One region of the Microbacterium sp. 4-7 genome, then DNA from elsewhere that is predicted to be linked to it. Evidence: predicted binding sites of a transcription regulator. Region 1 holds the regulator's gene; each other region holds the start of a gene.
What was found. Region 1 encodes LexA, which represses DNA repair genes until DNA is damaged. Its sites were predicted from a motif close to TCGAACANNTGTTCGA; they were not measured.
Positions count from the first base shown of each region.

Region 2: the regulator LexA is predicted to act here: its motif matches at 4,014-4,029, upstream of recA (recombinase RecA).
Region 3: the regulator LexA is predicted to act here: its motif matches at 2,108-2,123, upstream of BEP68_RS13275 (HNH endonuclease signature motif containing protein).

Region 1 covers NZ_MCRH01000007.1:35,742-43,614, reverse strand. Annotated here, with positions in the region: gene ftsX (permease-like cell division protein FtsX) at 1-829, shown strand, start outside; gene smpB (SsrA-binding protein SmpB) at 915-1,391, shown strand; gene BEP68_RS14670 (prolyl oligopeptidase family serine peptidase) at 1,392-3,257, opposite strand; gene lexA (transcriptional repressor LexA) at 3,313-3,999, opposite strand; gene BEP68_RS14660 (LysM peptidoglycan-binding domain-containing protein) at 4,282-4,644, shown strand; gene BEP68_RS14655 (histidinol-phosphate transaminase) at 4,736-5,830, shown strand; gene hisB (imidazoleglycerol-phosphate dehydratase HisB) at 5,827-6,444, shown strand; gene hisH (imidazole glycerol phosphate synthase subunit HisH) at 6,441-7,082, shown strand; gene BEP68_RS14640 (MinD/ParA family protein) at 7,158-7,873, opposite strand, start outside.
Region 2 covers NZ_MCRH01000003.1:480,062-487,934, forward strand. Annotated here, with positions in the region: gene BEP68_RS06330 (FtsK/SpoIIIE family DNA translocase) at 1-2,189, shown strand, start outside; gene pgsA (CDP-diacylglycerol--glycerol-3-phosphate 3-phosphatidyltransferase) at 2,189-2,764, shown strand; gene BEP68_RS06340 (CinA family protein) at 2,761-3,243, shown strand; gene BEP68_RS06345 (helix-turn-helix domain-containing protein) at 3,385-3,693, shown strand; gene BEP68_RS06350 (DUF3046 domain-containing protein) at 3,717-3,941, shown strand; gene recA (recombinase RecA) at 4,226-5,269, shown strand; gene BEP68_RS06360 (regulatory protein RecX) at 5,576-6,151, shown strand; gene miaB (tRNA (N6-isopentenyl adenosine(37)-C2)-methylthiotransferase MiaB) at 6,234-7,781, shown strand; gene miaA (tRNA (adenosine(37)-N6)-dimethylallyltransferase MiaA) at 7,814-7,873, shown strand, end outside.
Region 3 covers NZ_MCRH01000006.1:169,812-177,684, reverse strand. Annotated here, with positions in the region: gene BEP68_RS13280 (response regulator) at 1-388, shown strand, start outside; gene BEP68_RS13275 (HNH endonuclease signature motif containing protein) at 529-2,043, opposite strand; gene BEP68_RS13270 (GNAT family N-acetyltransferase) at 2,366-2,767, opposite strand; gene BEP68_RS13265 (EamA family transporter) at 2,940-3,803, opposite strand; gene BEP68_RS13260 (M18 family aminopeptidase) at 4,066-5,349, shown strand; gene BEP68_RS13255 (purine-cytosine permease family protein) at 5,397-6,842, shown strand; gene BEP68_RS13250 (cysteine hydrolase family protein) at 6,839-7,390, shown strand; gene BEP68_RS13245 (MBL fold metallo-hydrolase) at 7,387-7,873, opposite strand, start outside.

The DNA of each region.
Region 1 (7,873 bases):
CGTCTCGCTGACCTTCGTCGGCGCCGCGATCCTGATGCAGGCGCAGATCGGCACGATGCGCGGCTATTGGACCGAGCGGGCGCAGGTCGCCGTCTACATGTGCTCCGACATCTCGGAGCAGGACACCTGCGTCGACGGCGGCGCATCGGAGGAGCAGGTCGACGCCGTGCGAGCACAGCTCGACGGCGAGGCGCTCGCTCCTCTCATCAGCGAGGTCAGCTTCGATTCCAAGGAAGACACCTACGCCAAGCTCGTCGATCAGCTCGGCGAGGACCAGGCGAGCGTGATCTCGCCCGAGCAGGCGTTCGAGGTCTTCTTCGTCACCATGAAGGATCCCGGCCAGTCGCAGGTCATCTCCGAGGCGTTCAACGGTGTCGCGGGGGTGGAGCAGGTCCAGGATCAGCTCCAGTACCTCGAACCCCTGTTCTCCGCCTTGACGGTCGCGACCTACATCGCGGTCGGTATCGCAGCGCTCATGCTGATCGCCGCCATCCTCTTGATCGGCACGACCATCAGGCTCTCCGCGTACGCCAGACGCAAGGAGATCGGGATCATGCGCCTGGTGGGGGCGTCCAACCGCTTCATCCAGACGCCGTTCGTCCTGGAGGGCGTCTTCGCTGCCTTCCTCGGCTCGGCCCTCGCAAGCGCGGCCGTCGTCGCCGGCGTCCACTTCGGCGTCGACGGCTACCTCCGAGGACGCGTGCCGTTCATCACGACCTGGGTGTCGATGCAGGACGCTGCCGTCGTCGTCCCGGTGCTGATCGGCATCGGCGTCGTGCTCGCCGCGCTGTCGGCGGGTTTCGCGATCCGTCGCTGGCTTCGCACCTGACCCGCGCGCCGGTATAGACTGACAGGCTGTCGTGCGCCCGTGACGGGCACCGGAACCATTGCGCGACGCGGATCAGGAGAGAATCATGCCCAGGGAACGCGGGGAGAAGGTCGTCGCGACCAATCGTCGCGCACGTCACGACTACAACATCGAGAAGTCGTACGAGGCGGGGATGGTGCTCACCGGCACCGAGGTGAAGTCACTGCGCCAGGGGCGCGCGAACCTGAGCGACGGATATGCGTTCGTCAAGGGGAACGAGGTCTTTCTCGACTCGGTGCACATCCCGGAGTACTCGCAGGGCCACTGGACCAACCATTCGGCGAAGCGCGTCCGCAAGCTGCTGCTGCACCGTGAGGAGATCGCGAAGCTGCAGCACGCGGTCTCCGCCGGCGGCTACACGCTGATCCCGCTGAAGCTGTACTTCTCCGACGGTCGCGCCAAGGTCGAGATCGCTCTCGCCAAGGGAAAGCGCGAGTTCGACAAGCGCCAGACCCTCCGCGAGCGTCAGGACACCCGCGAAGCCGAGCGCGCGATGCGCCTGCGCAACCGCGTGGGGGAGTGATCAGCGCGCGGGCGTGAATCCGAACACGCGTCCGAGGAAAGCGAGCTCCCTCTCGAGGGCGTCGATGATCGTCTCGCTCGACCGGAAGCCATGGCCCTCACCCGGGTACAGCACGTACTCGTGCTCCACACCACTCGTCGCCAGCGCATCGCGGATCGCCTCGGACTGTGCCGGTGGCACGACACGGTCGTCCGCACCCTGCATCAGCAGCACCGGCACGTCGATCCGGTCGGCGTGCGTCAGGGGCGAACGCGCGATGTAGAGTGCCTCCGCCTCGGGCAGCGGACCCACCAGCCCCTCGATGTAGTGCGCCTCGAAGTCGTGGGAGTGCGCGCTCAGCATCCGCAGGTCGACCACTCCGTATCGGCTGATCCCCGCGGCGAACGTCCCTCCCCGCACCAGCGACGAGAGCACTGTCCAACCGCCCGCCGAGCCGCCTCTGATCGCGATGCGGGCGGGATCCGCGAGCCCGGCATCGGCGAGGCCGCGGGCCGCTGCGATCACGTCGTCGACGTCGACCACGCCCCATCCGCCGTCCAGCCGTTCGCGGTACGCACGGCCGTAGCCCGTCGATCCGCCGTAATTGACGTCGAGCACGCCGATGCCGCGGCTCGTCCAGAACGCGACGGCGGCGGACGCCGCGCCGGTCACATGCGCGGTCGGGCCGCCGTGGACGAGCACGATGTAGGGCGGGAGCTCGTCATCCGCGGCCGGAGCGTGGGCCGAGGGATTCGTCGGCGGGTACGCGAAGGCATGGACGGGCCCGTGCGAGCCGTCGACCAGGACCTCGGATGCGGGCGGCATCCACGCAGGATCGGTCGGCGCAGCTCCCGCGACGGCCTCGACGCGACCCGTGTCGACGTCGACGCACCAGACCCCGGGTTCTGTCGTCGAGCTGCTTCCGGAGAGCAGCACGCGGGAGCCCGCGACATCGTCGACACTCACGTGGCCGTCTGCGGGGAGGGGAATGCGGTGGGCGCTGCCGTCGGGGTCGATGACGACGACCCGGTCGCGACCGTTCGTGCGCACAGCCACGACGCGACCGTCGGCGAGCGGGCGGTACCAGCGATTGCCGAGCACCCAGAGGCCGTATCCCGTGTCGGCGTCGTCGTCGATGATCTGCTCCGCCGTGCCGACCGCCTGGGCTCCGCTGACACGCTGTCGGTGCAGAGCCCAGCGGCCCGAGGGATCGTCGGAGTACACGATCTCGTCGTCAGCCGTCCACTCGGGCTGCAGCGCGGCGCGAGTGGACAGCTCTGTGCGCGCGGTGCCGTCCGAGATCACCAACGACGCTCGCTGCCACGGCATCCGATCGCCGGACCACTCGACCCACGCTGCACGAGAACCGTCGGGAGACAGTGCCGGATGAGCGTAGAACGACTCGCCTTCGACGAGGGTCTTCAACAGCGCAGGCCGGTCGGATGCCGACCCGTCGGTCGGGATCTCGACGATGGCGCGTCGGTGAGGGGAGACGGACAGATCCTCCCGCACGGCGAACAGGCGGCCGCTCTGCAGACGCAGACCGCCGTGCGCCGGGCCCGGGGGTGTCAGAGGAACGGGGACACCGCCGCGGGGCATGCGGTGCACGCGCTGATCCTTGGCATCGACGAAGTACAGCGTGCCGTCGGCATCCGCGGTCCACGCCCCGCCGCCGTACTCGTGGACGCGAGACCGAGCACTCCATGGCGCGGGAAGGATCTCGGCACCCGTCGAACTTCGCACGGTCAGGCGACCGCCCTCGGCAGGGATCGACTCACCCCACCAGATCTCGTCGGCCACGAAGGCGCTGCCATCGATCCGCGGAGACGACGCGGCGATCCGGTCGGGGGTGAACGGAGAGGTCCAGGTACCGAACGGCGACGACATGGTTCGAGCCTATGGTGCGTCGACGCCCGCCGTCACCGGCAGGGTGGGAGGGGAGTCAGACCGCGCGCAGCACGGCGACGATCTTGCCGAGGATGACGGACTCGTCGCCGAGGATCGGCTCGAATGCGGAGTTGCGAGGCAGCAGCCAGGTGTGACCGTCGCGTCGACGGAGAACCTTCACCGTCGCCTCGCCGTCGAGCATGGCGGCGACGATCTCGCCGTTCTCGGCGCTGCTTTGCGACCGCACCACGACCCAGTCGCCGTCGCAGATCGCCGCATCGATCATCGATTCGCCGGACACCTTGAGCATGAACAGGTCGCCCTTGCCGACGAGCTGCCGGGGGAGCGGGAAGATCTCCTCGACCTGCTGGTCGGCGGTGATCGGGACACCTGCGGCGATGCGGCCGACGAGCGGCACGAGCGCCGCATCGCCCACGGGGGTCGCCACATCGGCGGGATTCTCTCCGCTGGTGCCGGGGAGGTCGATGAGCACTTCCATGGCACGGGTCTTGCCGGGGTCACGTCGCAGATATCCGCTCAGCTCGAGCTGGCCGAGCTGGTGGGTCACGCTGGACAGCGACTTGAGGCCCACGGCGTCGCCGATCTCTCTCATGCTCGGCGGGTACCCGTGACGGCTGATCGACGTCTGGATGACCTCGAGGATCGCCATCTGCTTGGGACTCAGGCTCTTGCGGCGACGGGTGCGCGGGACGTCGGCGTCGGGGGCGGAGATGTCGCTCATGGTGCTCCTCAGGTGTGCGATTCCGGCGTCTCAGTTCGAATGTCGGAGGCCCGTGGTGGGGTGTTGACATCGAAACCGTATCCGAGAATCGCGCCGAAGTGGAAGATCTGTTCGAGCGTGTCGGCCGATTCCCGGACTTCTGTTTCGAAGAACGCTTGACAGATGTTCGAATTCGAAGATAACTTCGGAACGTAGCTTCGCATTCACGGCTCCCGGCCGAGGCGCGAATGCGAACGCTACGCCAACTTCACCGCCCACGCGGTAGATGCAGAGGAGCACGACATGAGCACCATCACCTTCAGCAGTGCAGCAGTCCTTCCGGCTCGTCCGGCGACGCGGCTCAAGCTGACGGCGCGCGGTCGACGTGTCGTTCTCGCTGTCGCGGCCGTGCCGCTCGCAGCCGGGATCGCATTCGCGGCACTCAGCGGCGGCAGTGCGATGGCCTCAGGCGAGCAGACTGCCACGGCATCGTTCGCGACGGTGACGGTGATGCCCGGCGACACGCTGTGGTCGATCGCTGAGAGCGTGGCCCCCGGCGCGGATCCGCGCGACGTGATCGGCGACATCACGCGTCTGAACCTGCTGCGCGGCGGCGAGCTGCAGATCGGCCAGGAGCTGGCGATTCCGGCGCAGTATTCGGAATGAACCCGTGAGGGCCGTTCGATCGAGCGGTGCGGCGCGGATGCGCGTTCACACTCCGTCACCACGGGCGTCTGTGTAGCGAAGGCGGCCTACCATGGGAAGGGTGACTGCATCACTCGCCGACCTCCCTCTTCGCGACGACCTCCGAGGGCTCACGCCCTATGGAGCGCCGCAAGCGCCTCTTCCGATCGCACTCAACGTCAACGAGAACACCCATCCGGTTCCCGACGCGGTCGCCAGTGACATCCTGGACGACATCGCGGTCGCGCTCCGCGATGTCAACCGCTACCCGGATCGCGAGTTCACCACGCTCCGGGAAGGGTTCGCGGAGTATCTCGGTCATGGTCTCGAACCGGCTCAGATCTGGGCGGGCAACGGGTCGAACGAAGTCCTTCAGCACATTCTGCAGGCGTTCGGAGGGCCGGGCCGCACGGCGTTCAGCTTCGCCCCGACCTACTCGATGTATCCGCTGATCTCGAAGGGCACCGGAGCGCGCTGGGTCGCCGGCACCAGGCAGCCCGACTACACGATCACCCCCGAAGAGGCGGCAGCGCAGGTGCGAGATGTCGATCCTGACGTCATCCTGCTGTGCTCGCCGAACAATCCGACAGGCACGCCGCTCGGCCTCGACGTCGTCGAAGCCGTGTACGAAGCGTCGAACGGAATCGTCGTCGTCGACGAGGCGTACCAGGAGTTCGCGCCGCACGACGCGGCATCGGCTCTGACCCTTCTCGAGGGACGACCGCGGCTCGCCGTCTCCCGCACGATGAGCAAGGCCTTCGCCTTCGCCGGTGCCCGCGTGGGGTACCTCGCCGCGGATCCTGCCTTCATCGACGCTCTGCGGCTCGTGCGCCTGCCGTACCACCTCAGCGCTCTCACGCAGGCCGCAGCCGTCGCCGCTCTGCGCAACTCCGACGTGATGCTCGGCATGGTCGAGGAGATCGTCGAGCAGCGGGATCGTATCTCCGCGACACTCGAGGCGCTGGGGTACACCCCGCATGAGTCCTGGTCGAACTTCGTCCTGTTCGGGGGTGTCGCAGAGCCCCAGAAGGTCTGGCAGCAGCTCTATGAGCAGGGTGTTCTCATCCGCGACGTCGGGATACCCGGGCACCTCCGCGTCACCGCGGGCACCGAGGCGGAGACCACGGCATTCCTCGATGCCCTCGCCTCGATAGGATCGGCTTCATGAGCAGCCCCGCCCAGACCCCGCGCACCGCCACGCGTGTGCGCAGCACGTCGGAGTCCACCGTCGAGCTCGAGCTGAACCTCGACGGCACCGGTGCGAGCCGTATCGACACGTCGGTGCCGTTCTTCGATCACATGCTGACGGCTTTCGCGAAGCACTCGCTCACGGACCTCACGGTGCGCGCCTCGGGGGACACGCAGATCGACGCACACCACACCGTGGAGGACATCTCGATCGTTCTCGGTCAGGCCATCCGCGAGGCGCTGGGCGACAAGTCCGGCATCTCGCGATACGGCGACGCTCTCGTGCCGCTCGACGAAGCGCTCGCTCAGGCTGTCGTGGACATCTCGGGGCGTCCCTATCTCGTTCACACGGGGGAGCCTGCCGGTTTCGAGCACCACCTCATCGGCGGCCACTTCACCGGTTCGCTCGTGCGCCACACGTTCGAGGCCATCACCTTCAACGCGGGACTCACGGTGCACGTACGCGTTCTCGGGGGCCGCGACCCCCACCACATCGCCGAAGCCGAGTACAAGGCATTCGCTCGGGCGTTCCGCCAGGCCAAGGCCCTCGACCCCCTGGTCGACGGCATCCCGTCGACGAAGGGCGCACTGTGAGCAGGGCTCCCCGGGTCGCCGTCTTCGATTACGAATCCGGCAACGTCCACTCGGCTGTCAAGGCGCTCATCGCAGCCGGTGCTGATGCGGTGCTGACGCGCGACCGCACGGAGGCCCTCGAGGCCGACGGTCTCGTGGTGCCCGGAGTCGGCGCGTTCCAGGCCGTGCGCGATGCGCTCTACGCGCACGGCGGCGACGAGATCATCGATCGCCGGCTCGCAGGCGGGCGCCCGGTGCTCGGCATCTGCGTCGGCATGCAGGTTCTGTTCGCGCACGGTGTCGAGCGCGGGCACGATTCCGAGGGTCTCGGCGAATGGCCGGGAGCGGTCACGGAGCTCAACGCGCCGGTGCTGCCGCACATGGGGTGGAACACGGTCGAGCCGGGCGCTGAATCGGTGCTGTTCAAGGGCATCGAGAACGAACGCTTCTACTTCGTGCACTCCTACGCCGCGCAGTCGTGGGAGCTCGATGTCATCCCGCCGTTCCCTCAGCCGGTGCTCACGTGGTCGACGTACGGCGATCCGTTCCTCGCCGCGGTCGAGAACGGGCCGCTCTCCGCGACGCAGTTCCATCCCGAGAAGTCCGGAGAGGCCGGAATCCAGCTGCTCCGCAACTGGGTCGACAGCCTTCGGTCCTGACGCGTCGGCAGCCCGCTGAGCCGCCGTCGATCCGAACCTCGGACGACCGGTCCGTCGGGTCCTCTGCCGAACGGCTCAGAAGCCTCGGGCGACGGCGGCCGCGGCAGAGAGCCACGACCGCTGCGTCGGCGCCGCAAGTGCACGAAGACGGAGGTGACCGTCGACCATCTCCCGATCGAAGGGGATGCCGACGACTTCGCGCGCGAGCGGCTGATATCCGGCGATGACGTCTGCGACTTCGGCGGGGGATGCCTTCGGGTCCGCCTGGCTGACGACGACCACTGACTCGCGAGCCAGCCGTGCGGATCGCTCGTCGCGGTCTTCGAGTGCCTCGAGCAGCAGCGCCCCGGCCTCGGCATGGTCGTCACGTGTCGTCGTCGCCACGACGATCTGGTCGGCGAGGTCGATCATCCGCAGCCACATCGGATCGGACTCGTCGTTGCCGGAGTCGATGATGATCAGACGGTAGAACTTGGCCGCGATCGCGTGGATGGAGTCGACGTCACTGGGCCGGAGCCGATTCTCGTGGGCCAGTCGGACGGGCTTCGACCGCAGGACGTCGTACTTCTCCTGCGGCTGGTGATGCACGAAGTGCGCGAGGTCGGCTGACTGTCCCTGGGCTCCCAGCAGGCGCTGGGTCTGCGGAAGCAGTTCGAGCAGCGTGCGATCGTGCGCCCCCGTCTCGGTGCGCCAGCCGAGGGTGCCGCGGGTCTGGTTGTTGTCCCACGCGAGAACCCCGGCGCCGCCGTACTGCGCGAAGACCGCCGACAGCAGCACGGTGGCCGGTGTCT
Region 2 (7,873 bases), on a different contig from region 1:
GCGAAGCGGGCGGTCTCTTCGGCTGGATGATCGGTGAGCCGCTCTCGTATCTCACTCCGGTGGGTGCCTACATCGTCCTGGCCCTGCTGGCGGGACTCAGCATCCTGATCCTGACCAAGACTCCGCCGAACCGTATCGGGCAGCGCCTGGGCGACCTCTACGCGTGGATGTTCGACGCTGAGCGCACCGAGAAGCCTGCGAAGGAAGCCGCGGCGATCGACGAGTCCGACAAGGTCGACGACCCCGACGTCCTTCCCTGGTGGCGGCGGAACAAGACCGGCCGTGAGGAAGACCCCGACGAGGGGACGCTGGGCTCCGACGACATCACCGCGCTGCTGACGACCTCCGAGCCGACTCCGGCTTACGATCAGGCCGTCGTCGTGGAAGATCCGTATGACGCGGCGACGGAGGTGCTGACGGACGTGCGGTCCGTGACGGAATCCCTGGCAGGGCAGCAGACCACCGCACTGCTCGACGACGAGTCCGACACCGGAGAGATGCCGGAGCTTCCGGGTCTCGACGGCTTCGGCACGGCAGGGCCGGGGGAGCGAGGCCCCCAGGCCCCCGTCGCCCCGTACGTGCTGCCGTCGCCAGGTCTTCTGGTCGAAGGGCCTCCACCGGTCGCGCGCTCCGAGGCGACCGACAAGGTGATCGAGCAGATCACGAGCGTGCTGACGCAGTTCAAGGTCGACGCGAAGGTCACTGGTTTCTCGCGTGGCCCCACGGTCACCCAGTACGAGGTCGAGGTGGGGCACGGCGTCAAGGTCGAGAAGATCCTCCAGCTGAGCAACAACTTCGCGTATGCGGTCGCATCGAACGATGTGCGGATCCTCTCGCCGATACCCGGAAAGAGCGCGATCGGAATCGAGATCCCGAACGCCGACAAGGAGATGGTCGCGCTCGGCGATGTGCTCAGGTCTCCGGCAGCGCACAAGAGCACCCACCCGATGACGATCGGCGTCGGAAAGGACGTCGGTGGGAACATCGTCATCGCCAACCTCGCGAAGATGCCTCACCTGCTTGTCGCCGGTTCCACCGGCTCCGGAAAGTCGAGCTTCGTCAACTCGATGATCACGAGTCTGCTCATGCGCGCCCGACCCACGGATGTGCGGATGGTCCTGATCGACCCCAAGCGCGTGGAGCTGACGAGCTACGCCGGGGTGCCGCACCTGATCACACCCATCATCACGAACCCCAAGAAGGCGGCGGAAGCGCTGCAGTGGGTCGTGAAGGAGATGGACATGCGGTACGACGACCTCGCGTCGTTCGGGTTCCGTCACATCGACGACTTCAACCGTGCCGTCCGCGCCGGCGAGGTGGAGCTTCCCGTGGGAAGCGAACGCGTGCTCAAGCCCTACCCGTACCTCCTCGTCGTCGTCGACGAGCTGGCGGACCTGATGATGGTCGCCCCGCGCGATGTCGAGGACTCGATCGTCCGCATCACCCAGCTCGCACGCGCGTCCGGTATCCACCTCGTGCTCGCGACGCAGCGACCCAGCGTCGATGTCGTGACCGGTCTGATCAAGGCGAATGTCCCCTCGCGCCTCGCGTTCGCCGTCACGAGCGTCACAGACAGCCGCGTGATCCTCGACAGCCCCGGCGCCGACAAGCTGATCGGACAGGGCGATGCGCTGTTCTCGCCCATGGGGTCGTCCAAGCCGTTCCGACTGCAGGGTGCGTGGGTCGATGAGAAGGAGATCGACGCGGTCGTCAAGCACGTGACGCGTCAGGCCCGTCCGGACTACCGCGCCGACGTCCAGGAAGCGCTGGAGCCCACGAAGAAGAAGGAGGTCGACGAGGACATCGGCGACGATCTCGAGCTTCTTCTCGCCGCGGCCGAACTCATCGTGTCGTCGCAGTTCGGGTCGACGTCGATGCTGCAGCGCAAGCTCCGCGTCGGGTTCGCGAAGGCCGGTCGCCTGATGGACCTCCTCGAGTCGCGAGAGATCGTCGGCCCGTCAGAAGGATCCAAAGCGCGCGATGTGCTGGCGACGGCCGAACAGCTGCCCCAGGTCATGGCGAAGCTGCGAGGCGACGACACTCCGCCGAAGCCGCCTGCCCCCTCCTCGGCGGCGACTGCTGCCGGGACGCCGCACGACCCGGTCGAGGCGCAGTTCCAGGGACTCCCTGTGGTCGAGGCTGAAGACGATGGCGACGAAGACGCCTGGGGACTGACGGGACGCGACTGATGGCCATTCCACGGCAGCTTCCCAACGCGATCACGGTCGCGCGCATACCGCTCGCGGTGATCTTCTTCGTCCTCCTGCTGATCGGTGGCACGTTCGGACTCGACGACATCGCTGTCCGCTGGATCGCCGCCGTTCTCTTCATCGTCGCGATCTCGACCGATTGGGTCGATGGCTATCTGGCCCGCCGCTACGAGATCGTCAGCGACTTCGGAAAGCTCTGGGACCCGATCGCCGACAAGCTGCTCACCGGCGCCGGTTTCATCGGTCTCGCGATACTCGGCGAGCTGAACTGGTGGCTGGTGATCATCATCCTCATTCGGGAGTGGGGCATCACGATCCACCGTCTCATGGTGGCGAAGGAGCACGTCGTGGCTGCGGCCTGGATGGGCAAGATCAAGACGGCAGTGCAGGCGGTGGCCCTGTCCTGGGCGCTGCTTCCGTTGCACGTCGTGATCGGGCTGGAGCCGTGGCTGCTCGTGACCGCGATCCTGATGGTGCTCGTGCTGATCCTGACCGTGGCGAGCGGAATCGACTACATCGTCGCGCAGGTGCGAGGCGCGCGGCAGCCCTCGTGACATCTGCGTCGGCCGTGCTCGCCGCGCTGGTCGAGCGTGGCTGGACGCTCGGTGTCGCGGAGTCGTTGACGGGCGGTGCTCTCGCGGCCGAGTTCGTCTCCGTGCCGGGGGCGTCCGCCTCCCTCCGCGGAGCGATCGTCGCGTACGCCACTCCGGTGAAGCACACGCTGCTGGGCGTCGACGACGCGCTGCTCGACGCGCACGGTCCCGTGCACCCCGACGTCGCTCTTCAGATGGCGGCGGGGGTGCGCGGTGCGTTGAACGTCGACGGGGCCCCTGCCGACGTCGGCGTCTCGACCACGGGTATCGCGGGGCCGGACTCACCTGACGGTCAGCCGGTCGGCACGGTGCATGTGGCCGTGGTGACGCCGGATTCCTCGGTGACCGAGTTGTTTCGATTCGCCGGTGATCGTGCCGAGGTGCGGGCGCGGGCGGTCGACGCGGCGATCGATATGCTCGCTCGGGTTCTGCGGGAATAGGGGGTGGGTGCGCTCCGTTATGTCCTATGTGCTCACACCGAAAGCACAGCGTGCGAAGGTAGATTTTGTGAAGGTCGGTAGGACTAGACTGGCGGTCTCTTCGAGGGAGACCTCGAGAAGGCGATCTGGGAGGAGGTTCCGATGATTCTTGTGCGACAGGAAATCGGCGATGTGCTGAGGGACTTCCGCCTGCAGAAGGGGCGGACGCTCCGGCAGGTTGCGAGCAAGGCTTCTGTGGCGCTGGGCTATCTCAGCGAGGTCGAGCGGGGCCAGAAGGAAGCATCGAGTGAGATTCTCGCCTCGGTGGCTGACGCTCTGGATGTTCCCATCTCGATCATCATGCGCGAGGTCGGCGACCGGATCTCGGTCCTCGAAGGCATTCAGGTCTTCCCTGATGTCGTTCCGGACGACCTCGTGGCTTCTGTCGAGCCCGAGCTGTCGCTCCACTGAACGTCGGACTCTCATAGCCTCTGATGCGACGTAGTGAGTTCCTCCGCGCAGTCGACGCGGAATTCGGCGGTCGCGGGTCATCTCTGATCAGCGACCTGGTTCTGACTCAGCTCGCCGGGCGCACTGCCGACGAAGCGCTGGACGCTGGCGTCGCACCGCGCGAGATCTGGCTGGCGCTGTGCGCCGAGACGGATGTCCCCCTGGAGCGGCGACACGGTGCAGGTCGTCTGGAGCCGCGCAAGCGATGACCCTCTGAGGTGTTCGCGGCGAGGGCGCGTTCGAGGCGGTTTCGATTTGCGACACGCCGCGACGGCGTGTCGTCGAATATGTGTTCGAAACGGGCGTAGTCTTCTGCACAAGTGGTTCAGAGACGTTTCTCTCCCTGTTTCGCGGTGCTGACGACGCAATGTCGGAGGCTCCTCCTACGGTGAAGAACAAGCCGAAGAGCCATACGCCTTGTCGGAGAGTTCCGCCCAGCCGGGAGGACCGCGACAGCCTACAGGCGGCACCACGCGAGCATAAGGAGCACGTCATGCCATCACCCGCTGACCGCGAGAAGTCCCTCGAGACCGCCCTCGCCCAGATCGATCGTCAGTTCGGAAAGGGCTCGGTCATGAGACTGGGCAGCGACGAGCGTGCGCCTGTCGCCGTCATTCCGACCGGTTCCATCGCTCTCGATGTCGCCCTCGGCGTCGGAGGACTGCCGCGTGGGCGAATCGTCGAGATCTACGGTCCTGAGTCGTCGGGTAAGACGACGCTCACCCTCCACGCGATCGCCAACGCTCAGCGCGCCGGCGGAATCGCTGCCTTCATCGACGCCGAGCACGCGCTCGACCCTGACTACGCCGCGAAGCTCGGTGTCGACATCGACGCCCTTCTCGTCTCGCAGCCCGACACGGGTGAGCAGGCGCTCGAGATCGCGGACATGCTCGTCCGCTCCGGGGCGATCGACCTGATCGTCATCGACTCCGTGGCCGCGCTCGTGCCTCGAGCCGAGATCGAGGGCGAGATGGGTGACTCCCACGTGGGTCTGCAGGCTCGTCTGATGTCTCAGGCGCTGCGAAAGCTCACCGGTGGGCTCAACCAGACGAACACCACGATGATCTTCATCAACCAGCTGCGCGAGAAGATCGGTGTCTTCTTCGGCTCGCCGGAGACCACCGCGGGTGGAAAGGCGCTGAAGTTCTACGCGTCCGTCCGAATGGACATCCGCCGAATCGAGACTCTGAAGGACGGCACCGACGCAGTCGGAAACCGTACGAGGGTCAAGGTCGTGAAGAACAAGATGGCTCCGCCGTTCAAGCAGGCTGAGTTCGACATCCTCTACGGCGTCGGCATCTCCCGTGAGGGCAGCCTGATCGACTTCGGTGTGGAGCACGGCATCGTCAAGAAGTCCGGGTCCTGGTACACCTATGACGGTGACCAGCTGGGACAGGGCAAGGAGAACGCGCGAACGTTCCTGCTCAAGAACCCCGACATCGCGCTGGCGATCGAGACCCAGATCAAGCAGAAGCTCGGCATCGGAGGAGCCACCGAGGCACCTGCTGACGAGCTCGCCGAGCGCCGCCCGGCATGATCGTGATGGTTCGCGGTTGTGGCGCAACCGGAGCGAACCATGAGTGATGGCGGGGGCGAGCCTCAGGAGCTCGCCCCCATCATCCCTCTGTTCGGCCGTGATTCCGCGCGGATGAAGCCGGTCGATCGAAGCTCTGCCGGGTCCGATGCAGGCACCCCCCGCGCTGCGGAAGACGCAGGCCACGAGGAATCGACGGCGGCAGGAGTCGCATCCACCGGCGACTCGGCTCCAGCTCCACTCGTCGACTCTCGTGGGCCCAGCGAACGGCATCCAGCTCGTGGCGCTGCGGCTCGGTCTGCTCCCCGATTGCGTGCACTGCAGCCGCACGAAGACTCAGCAGATGAGAGCGGAGTCGATCCGTCGAAGCTGCGTGTCGACGCCGAGGAGCTTCTCGTGCGCAAGCTGAGGGCTCGATCGCTCTCGTTGTCCGAGGCGCGGATGGTGCTCAGGGGCTACGAAGAGAACGGCGTCCGGCTCGACTCCGGATCGATCGACGACGTGATCGACGACTTCTGTCGCCGCGGCTACCTCGATGACGCGGTTCTCGCCGATCAGCTCGTGATGTCGGGAATCGAGCGAAAAGGACAGGGGCGCGTCGCTCTGTCGCGGGCGCTCTCGCTGCGGGGGATTCCCCGCGATGTGATCGACGCGGCATTGGGCGATGTTCCCGACGACGACGCGGAGCGCGCACTCGAGTACGCTCGCTCGAAAGCACGATCGATGTCCCGCCTCGACCCGGATACTGCTCTGAGACGCCTCGTCGGTCAGCTATCACGTCGCGGGTACAACGGTTCTGTCGCGATGACGGCTGCGAAGACGGCCCTCGCCGAGGGTTCTTCCGGCTCTTCCTCGTCGCGGGTCCGATTCGTCGATTCGGACTGAGGCGGCGGAGGGCGCGCACCTGCCCGGTAGCCGGCCCGGTCAGCGGCAGCGAGGGGGGAACCGCTCGTACAATGGGGAGATCATGACTATCCCGCGCAGTGAACCGACGATCATCGCGTCGTCGTCAGCCGCAATCGACCGTGACGGGCGCCAGCGTTCGTACGAGGTCCGCACCTTCGGCTGCCAGATGAACGTCCACGATTCCGAACGTCTCTCGGGCTCGCTCGAAAGTGCGGGATACGTCCGAGCCACGGACGGCGCCGAGGCCGATGTCGTGATCATCAACACGTGCGCAGTTCGCGACAATGCCGCGGGCAAGCTCTACGGGACCCTCGGTCAGCTCGCTTCGGTGAAGCGCCGCAAGGACGGCATGCAGATCGCCGTCGGGGGCTGTCTCGCCCAGATGGACAAGCAAGCCGTTCTCGACAAGGCCCCATGGGTCGATGTGGTCTTCGGCACGCACAACATGGGGTCGCTTCCCGGCCTTCTCGAGAGAGCGCGACACAACGGTGACGCCGAGCTGGAGATCCTCGAGTCGCTCGAGGTGTTTCCCTCGACGCTCCCGACCAAGCGCGACTCTGCGCACAGCGGGTGGGTGTCCATCTCGGTCGGATGCAACAACACGTGCACCTTCTGCATCGTTCCGAGCCTTCGCGGCAAGGAGAAGGACCGCCGTCCGGGTGACATCCTGAACGAGATCCGCCTCCTCGTGGAGGACGGTGCCATCGAGGTCACCCTGCTCGGACAGAACGTCAACTCCTACGGCGTGGAGTTCGGCGATCGCCAGGCATTCGGCAAGCTCCTGCGCGCGGCGGGCGAGATCGAAGGACTCGAGCGCATTCGCTTCACGAGTCCTCACCCGGCTGCGTTCACCGACGACGTGATCGACGCGATGGCTGAGACTCCCACTGTGATGCCGCAGCTTCACATGCCGCTGCAGTCCGGCAGCGATCGCATCCTCAAGTCCATGCGTCGTTCTTATCGCAGTGAGAGGTTCCTCGGAATCCTCGACCGCGTCCGTGATCGCATTCCGCATGCCGCGATCACCACCGACATCATCGTCGGGTTCCCCGGTGAGACCGAGGCGGACTTCGAGGACACGATGCGGGTGGTCGAACAGGCCCGCTTCTCGAGCGCCTTCACCTTCCAGTACTCGATCCGCGAGGGCACACCGGCGGCGACCATGGAAGACCAGGTTCCGAAGGCCGTCGTGCAGGAACGCTACAACCGGCTCATCGCGCTGCAGGAGCGCATCTCGCTCGAAGAGAACCAGAAGCAGATCGGCCGCGAGGTCGAGGTCCTCGTCTCGACGGGCGAGGGTAAGAAGGACGCCGAGACGCATAGGCTGACCGGCCGGGGGGAAGACAACCGCCTCGTGCACTTCGAGGTGACCCCGGGGTCGGCTGTTCCCCGGCCCGGTGACGTCGTCTCGGTGACCATCACCCATGCGGCTCCGTTCCACCTGCTCGCCGATGACCCGACGGGCTCCCCGCTCAAGATCCGTCGCACGCGCGGCGGGGACGCGTGGGATCGCGCCCAGGCGGAATCGTGCGCCGTGCCGGCGCCTGCGGCGCCCGACGGCACGCGGGCGGTGTCTCTCGGCCTGCCGACGCTGCGCGTCGGCAGGTGACCGCTGCTCGCGACGAAGCCGGTATCCAAGGGATGACGGGTACGGAGCCGGGCGGCACGCACGATGCGCCGCGGCTCTGGGCGGTCGTCGGC
Region 3 (7,873 bases), on a different contig from region 1:
CGACACCGTGCTTCCGATGCTCAGCGCAGGTGCGTCGGGCTATCTGCTGAAGGACTCGAGCGCGGCGAGCATTCTCGAAGGTGTGCGAGAGGTTTACAGCGGAGCGAGTTCGCTGTCGCCGCGGATCGCGTCGCTGCTGATCAAGCACGTGCGGGATACGGAGCCCGTCGGCGGCGACGACACCCTGGAGGCGCTCACGGATCGCGAGCAGGAGGTGCTGCAGCGACTCGCGCAGGGGATGTCCAACGCCGAGATCGCGCGCACACTGATCGTGTCGGAGGGAACCGTGAAGGCCCACCTCGGCCGCATCATGTCGAAGTGGCACGTGCGCGATCGCGTGCAGATCCTCGTCACGGCAGCGCACGCCGGGCTGGTCGACTTCCGCTGAGGCGAGACCGCTGACCGGCGGGATCATTGGAGTGAGACTGCTGAGGCGAGCCCGTTGAGCCGGGCACTGTGAGTCCGGCTCGCTGAGTCTGGCCGGCTGTTCGGGATCAGCAGCACTTGCCGTGAGGATGCCGCCGCGTATCACCCGGTTCGAACGAGGCGCCTTCGGTCACGGTCCGCGGGGAGGCTGTGTTGTGGGGTGCGCCAGCGTTGGTCGGGGTCCCACCAGTTCGGTCCACGGACTTCGGGGAGCCCGTTCTTCATACGGATCTCCCACTGCGAGGTGCCCAGGGATCGGTGGTGCCACCAGCACAGCGGCACACCGTTGTCGGTATGGGTCGGCCCACCGCGGGCGTGTTCGGTGACGTGATGGATCTCGCACCAGGATGCGGGCACGTGACACCCGGGGATGAGGCATTCCTTGTCGCGGGCGATGATCGCCCGGCGTTGATGCACGGTGAACACGCGGTCGGTGGTGCTGATCCCGATGATGCGCCCCTCGTCCAGGAGCACCCGCTGGATCGCCCCCGCACATGCGGTCTGCGCCGCGACGGACACAGGCACATGCGCACCGGATCCAGGGATCGTCGCCCACCCGCCGTTGCCCGCACCACCACCCGCGCCGGCGATGCCCGCACCGAAAGCAGAACCTTCCGCATGGTGGGCGAGGTCTGTCGCGTCGACGGTGACGACGAGCACCGGGGATGCGCCACCGAGCGTGGGCATGTCCTTGTGACGGGCGGCTATCGCGAGAGCGGCGGCGAGAGCATCGTGGCGTTTCTGCGACGCGGTGCGATCATCGAGCACGCTGCGCTCATCCACATTGAACGGATCAACACCCGGGTCAGCACCGGTGTCTGTGTCTGTGCCTGTGTGACCGGTGTCACCGCTGGGGGTGAAGAACACTCCCGGCATGGGCGGGCCGTCACCCTTCGGGTTCAGCATCGCGTCCAGGATCAGCTGCAACTGGGCCGCGGCATCCGGAGTCAGATACCCCCGGATCGCATGCATCCCGTCCGTGAGACGACCGATCGTGATTCCGCGCTTGCGCCGCGCGTCCTCATCCTTCGGCTCCTCCCCGTCCGGGTCGAACATCGAGGCGAGATCCTCCGCAAGAGCTTTCAGATCCTGCACCGTCGGCGCCGGACCAGAATCCGCGCCCCCGCCGATCCCGTGCCCGCGGGCGCACCCCGCCAACGCCACATCCGCCGCCAACCGCTGATCCACGCTCAACCGGTCCCACACCCGCTCGATCGGGCCCGTCGCCGCCAGAAACCCCGTGACACCCACCACACCATCCAACAAGGCCACGCGCATCTCCGACCACCGCGCCGGCATCCGCTCCCCCGCCAGACTCACCGGCCGGCGCACCAGATCGACGACCCTGTCGACCCGGGACGCACCCCGCACATCCACGCCGACCATCCGCTGCACCAGCTCGTTCACCCCGCGACACCCTGCCGCATGCGGAAACCCCGCAGGATCCCCGGTCGCCACGGTCTCCACGATCACCGCCTCGGCCCGCCGGAACACCGCCCCCGCCGCCTGCAGCACCGCGACACGCTCCGCATCGCTCAACCCCGCCAGCGCGTCATCACACAGCACCGCATCAAGGTCAGCGACGACCCGACCCAGACGCTCCACGATGCTGTTCATACCCTCGAGTCAACACGGGGCCACCGACATTCGACCCCCGAAACCAGTCCGATTTAGACCAGATCAGAGCACGTATTCCAATCTCCCGGAATGCCGCACAACGCAGGCACAAGAGGAGCGGAGAGACCAGTCAACGAGGGCAGAAGAGACAAGAGGAACGAGGAACGAGGAACGAGACACGAGGAACGAGGAACGAGGAACGAGACACGAGGAACGAGACACGAGGAACGAGACACGAGGAACGAGGAACGAGGAACGAGGAACGAGACACGAGAAACGAGGAACGAGACCCCAGACCGAGCACCCGTCACGGGGCACCCGATCAGCGCCGGAGCGGCTCGGCCTTCATGAAGACGTCGACCGCGTCTTCGCTCTCGAGCTCGAAGCCGTGCCTCTCGTACAGCCGTCGCGCCGGACTGCCCTGCAGCACATTGAGGCGGAACGGCCGGTCATCGCCCGCATGACGCGTCTCCAAGGCGTCCGCCAGCACCGCGGAGCCGAGGCCGCGGCCCTGCTGAGCGGGATCGAGGTAGAAGTGCTCGATCCACACCGCGTCGCTCTCGGGCCTCACCGCGATGAGCCCCACGTCCTGCCCGGCAACCACGATCACTCGCGTGTTCTGCGGGACGAACCCATCGAGGAACCGCTGCCGCACACGCACCGGGTCGAAGCGTCCGAGACGCTCCAGATCGGCGCGCATGACGATCGCTCGCAGCTCCGACATCCAGTGCGCATCCGACCGACTGCTCTCTCGAAGACCCCACGCGGCGCACACAGCATCCATACAATCACGCAGGCCACGCACCCGGAGCGACCACGACCACGACCACGACCACGACCACGACCACGACCACGACCACGACCACGACCACAGAACCACCGCTGCAGATCCACCGCTACAGCGCGAGCAGCACGATCCCGCCGGCGACGACCGCGGACGCGGCGAGACGCCATCCGGGCCTGCTCTCCTTCAGGGCGAAGACACCGAACAGGCTGACCAGCACGACGCTGACTTCGCGCAGCGGCGCGACCAGTGCGACCGGAGCGATCTGGATGGCCGTGAGCACCAGGATGTACGAGAGCGGCGACAGGATGCTGAACGCCACGATGCGCTTCCACTGCGTGCGGCCGAGCGCGCGAACGGCCGCCCATCGGCCTCGGACGCCGAGCGAGTAGAACGGGATCTCGAGCAGCATCGTCCCCACCATGAAGGCGACGGGCGAGAGGTTCCACGTGCGCACGGCGTTGGCGTCCCAGATCGTGTAGACCGCGATCGCGACGCCGGTGAGCAGACCGAACACGAGCCCGGGATCCAGGCGACGCGACCGGTCGGCGCGTCCGCGGTCGACGAGACCGATCGCGACGACTCCGAGGATGATCGCCGCGACGCCGGTGAGCGCGAGGGCCGATGGACGCTCCCCGAGCACCAGAACGGCGACGATCACAGAGAGGAACGGCCCGGTGCCCCGAGCCGTCGCGTAGACGGTCGAGAGGTTGCCTTCGCGATATCCGCGTTGCAGCACCGCCATGTAGGCGACGTGCAGCACACCGGAGACTCCGACGCCGAGCAGGAACGCCAGAACGTCGTCGGTGCCGAGCCCGCCGGTGAACGGCACGACCCCGATCCAGACGGCGGTTCCTCCGACGGCCCCCCACCAGAGGAACGGCGTCCCTGCGCGGCTCACGCCGTGGGCGATGATGTTCCAGGCGGCGTGCGTGACGGCTGCGGCGATGACGAGAGCGAAGGCGAGAGCGGACATCAGAGACCCTTCCGTTCTTCGCGGGCGCGACGAACAGGGTCCTCCGGGCTTTTGTCCTGTCAGATGACGGCGCTCCTGCGGAGGGGCACCGTGGCGCCGCTCGGACCAGACGGGACGAACCCCGGAACCCTAGGCGCTATCGAGATCGACCGTACCGGCCGATGGTGACGAGAAGGTGAACGACCGCCATCCGACCGTCGCGGAGATCGCGCATCGAGTCGCCGATTACGATCGAAGGACCGCCCCTGCAGGAAGGTCGCTCATGCCCGTCACCCCGGACGCTCTCGCCCACGCCGAGGATCTCGCCGACTTCGTCGCCGCCTCGCCCTCGAGCTATCACGCCGCCGCCGAGGTGGCCAGGCGCCTCGAGGATGCCGGTTTCACGCGGCTCGAAGAGGATCAGGCCTGGGATGTCGCCCCCGGCGGACGCTATGTCGTCGTGCGAGACGGTGCCGCGATCGCGTGGACGGTTCCGGGGGACGCCACCGCGACCACGCCCGCTCACATCCTGGGTGCTCACACCGACTCCCCCGGCTTCAAGCTCAAGCCGCAGCCGACGACCGGTTCGAGGGGCTGGCTGCAGGCGGCCGTCGAGGTGTACGGCGGTCCGCTGCTGAGCTCGTGGCTCGACCGCGAGCTGCGTCTCGCCGGACGGCTGGCCCTCGCCGACGGACGCGTGGTGCTCGCCGACACGGGAGCGCTGCTGCGGCTTCCCCAGCTCGCGATCCACCTCGACCGCGAGGCGAACACGGGCCTCGCGCTCGACAAGCAGTTCCAGACGCAGCCCGTCTGGGGCCTCGGCGACCCGACCCAGGAGGACATCCTGGCCGAGCTCGCCGGTTCGGCCGGCGTCTCGGCATCCGACATCCGCGGTTACGACGTCGTGATCGCCGACACAGCGCGCGGCGCGATCTTCGGCAAGGACCGCGCGTTCTTCGCTTCCGGCCGACTCGACGACCTCGCCTCGGTGCACGCCGGCGTCGTCGCGCTCGAGAAGATCGATACGGCAGTCAGCGGACCGATCGCGATCCTCGCGGGGTTCGACCATGAGGAACTGGGCTCCAACTCCCGCTCCGGCGCGGGCGGCCCCCTGCTCGAAGACATCCTCGGCCGCGTCTACGACGCGCTCGGCGCCGACGCCTCCGAGCGTCGACGCGCGTTCTCCGCGTCGTGGTGCCTGTCGAGCGACGTGGGCCACTCGGTGCACCCGAACTACGTGCACAAGCACGACCCCGTCGTGCAGCCGGTGCTCGGCTCGGGACCGATCCTCAAGCTCAACGCAAACCAGCGCTACGCGACGGATGCCGTCGGCTCCGCCGCCTGGCGCGGCTGGTGCGAGACCGCCGACGTGGTCACGCAGGAGTTCGTGTCGAACAACAACGTGCCGTGCGGCTCGACGATCGGCCCGATCACGGCCACGCGTCTCGGCATCCGCACGGTCGACGTCGGCATCCCGATCCTGTCGATGCACTCGGCGCGCGAGCTCGCCGGCGTCTCGGACCTGCACGACCTCACCCGCGTCGCCGGAGCTTTCTTCGCCGGCTGAGCCCTGCCGACGCCCTCGCGGGCCCTGCGCAGTGCCAGGATGATGGCATGACGGACATCAAGCCTGCTCTCATCGAGCGCGCGGGCATCGAGATCATCCCCGAATCCGAGCGCACCGCGAAGCCGAGCGACCTCTTCTGGCCGTGGTTCGCGGCGAACGTCTCGGTGTTCGGCATGTCGTACGGCTCGTTCGTGCTGGGCTTCGGCATCTCGTTCTGGCAGGCGACCCTCGTGTCGATCATCGGCATCGTCGTGTCGTTCCTGCTGTGCGGACTGATCGCGATCGCCGGCAAGCGCGGTTCGGCGCCTACCATGGTGCTGTCCCGTGCGGCGTTCGGCGTGCAGGGGCAGAAGGTTCCGGGCATCGTCTCGTGGCTGACGTCGATCGGCTGGGAGACGTTCCTCGCGATCATGGCCGTGCTCGCCACGGCCACCGTCATCACGCAGCTCGGAGGTGACGGCGACAGCATCGCGCTGAAGATCACCGCCACCGTGATCGTCGCCGCGCTCATCGTCGCGGCATCCGTGCTCGGCTATCACACGATCATGAAGCTGCAGTCGGTGCTCACCTGGGTCACCGGCATCGTGACGGTGCTCTACATCGTCCTCGCCGCTCCGAGCATCGACATGGCGGCCGTCCTCGCGCGTCCGGACGGCGGGATCGGACAGGTCACCGGCGCACTCGTCATGGTCATGACCGGCTTCGGCCTCGGCTGGATCAACATCGCCGCCGACTGGTCGCGATACCAGAAGCGCACGGCATCCGACGGAGCGATCGTCCTGTGGAACACGATCGGCGGCTCGGTGGCTCCTGTGATCCTCGTGATCTTCGGTCTGCTGCTCGCCGGATCCGACGACGAGCTCAGCGCGGCGATCGCCGCCGACCCGATCGGCGCGCTCGCGACGATCCTGCCCATCTGGGTGCTCGTTCCGTTCCTGCTCACCGCCGTGCTGGCGCTCGTCTCCGGCGCGGTGCTCGGCATCTACTCCTCGGGCCTCACGCTGCTGAGCCTCGGCATCCGCATCCCCCGCCCGTCCGCGGCGGCGATCGACGGCGTGATCCTCACGATCGGCACGATCTACGTGGTGTTCTTCGCGACCGACTTCCTCGGTCCGTTCCAGAGCTTCCTCATCACGCTGGGCGTGCCGCTGGCGTCATGGGCCGGCATCCTGATCGCCGACATCCTGCGCCGCAAGAAGGACTACGACGACGAGGCGCTCTTCGACAGCCGCGGCCGCTACGGCGCGTGGGACTGGATCTCGATCGGCACGATGGTGATCGCGAGCGTGATCGGCTGGGGCTTCGTGCTCAACGGATTCGCGGATGCGGCGCCGTGGAACAACTGGCAGGGCTACCTCCTCGGCCTCGTCGGGGGTGTCGACGGCGACTGGGCCTATGCCAACCTCGGGGTCTTCTTCGCCCTCGTGCTGTCGTTCGTCGTGACCTGGTTCGCCCGGGCCGGAAAGATCCGCGCGCAGGAGGCCTCGGCGTGAGCGACGGTCCCTGGCTGGTCGTGATCGACCCTCAGCGGATCTTCGCGTCGCCCGGATCTGCGTGGGGATCGCCGTTCTTCGCCGATGCGATGCCGCGCATCCGCGAGCTGGCCACGGCCTTCGGCGACCGCGTGATCGTGACGCGCTGGATGCCGACGGCAGACCGCTCGACCTCGTGGGGCGCCTACTTCGCCGCGTGGCCGTTCGCCGACCAGCCGCCGACGGATCCGCTGTTCGACCTCGTCCCCGACGCGGCCGGGCTGTCGCCGCATCCGACTCTCGACCTGCCGACCTTCGGCAAGTGGGGCGCAGAGATCGAGGCGGTCGTCGGCCGAGGGGCGCACGTCGTGCTGGCGGGTGTCGCGACCGACTGCTGCGTCATCTCGACCGCACTGGCCGCAGCGGATGCCGGAGCGCACGTCATCGTGGTCGGCGATGCCTGCGCGGGATCGACGGCGGAGAATCATGCGGCCGCGATGCAGGTGATGGGTCTCTACCCGCCGCAGATCACGATCAGCGACACCGCCTCCGTGTTGTCGGGGCTCTAGCTCCCCGCGCGCACCGCGGCCGCGATGTCGGCGGGCGACCCCCGCCACGGAGCTCCGTGCCCGGGCAGCACCCATGATGCCGACACGGCGGCCAGCCTGTCGAGAGACGCGATGGCCTCGGTCGGCTCATCCGTGAACGGCGCGGGCTGAGGACCGACCTGCCCCGTCAGCACATGGCGCGTGGTGAGGGCGTCGCCGACGAACACCGCGTCCGCTGCGGGAATGTGCACCGCGATGCTGCCCGGCGAGTGTCCCGGCATCCCGATGATGACCGGAGATCCCGGCAGGTCGAGGACCTCGCCGTCGGCGACCGTCATGACGTCGGTGACATGGCGCGTGCGCAGCCCCTTCTTGCGCACGCCATAGGCGAGAAAGCCGAGCAGTGGACCGACGCGAGCGGGTCCCATCGGGGTCTTCGGCTTCTCACCCGTGCGCACGCGGTGCGCGTCTGCGCTGTGGATGAAGATCGGCACGTCTGCTTCG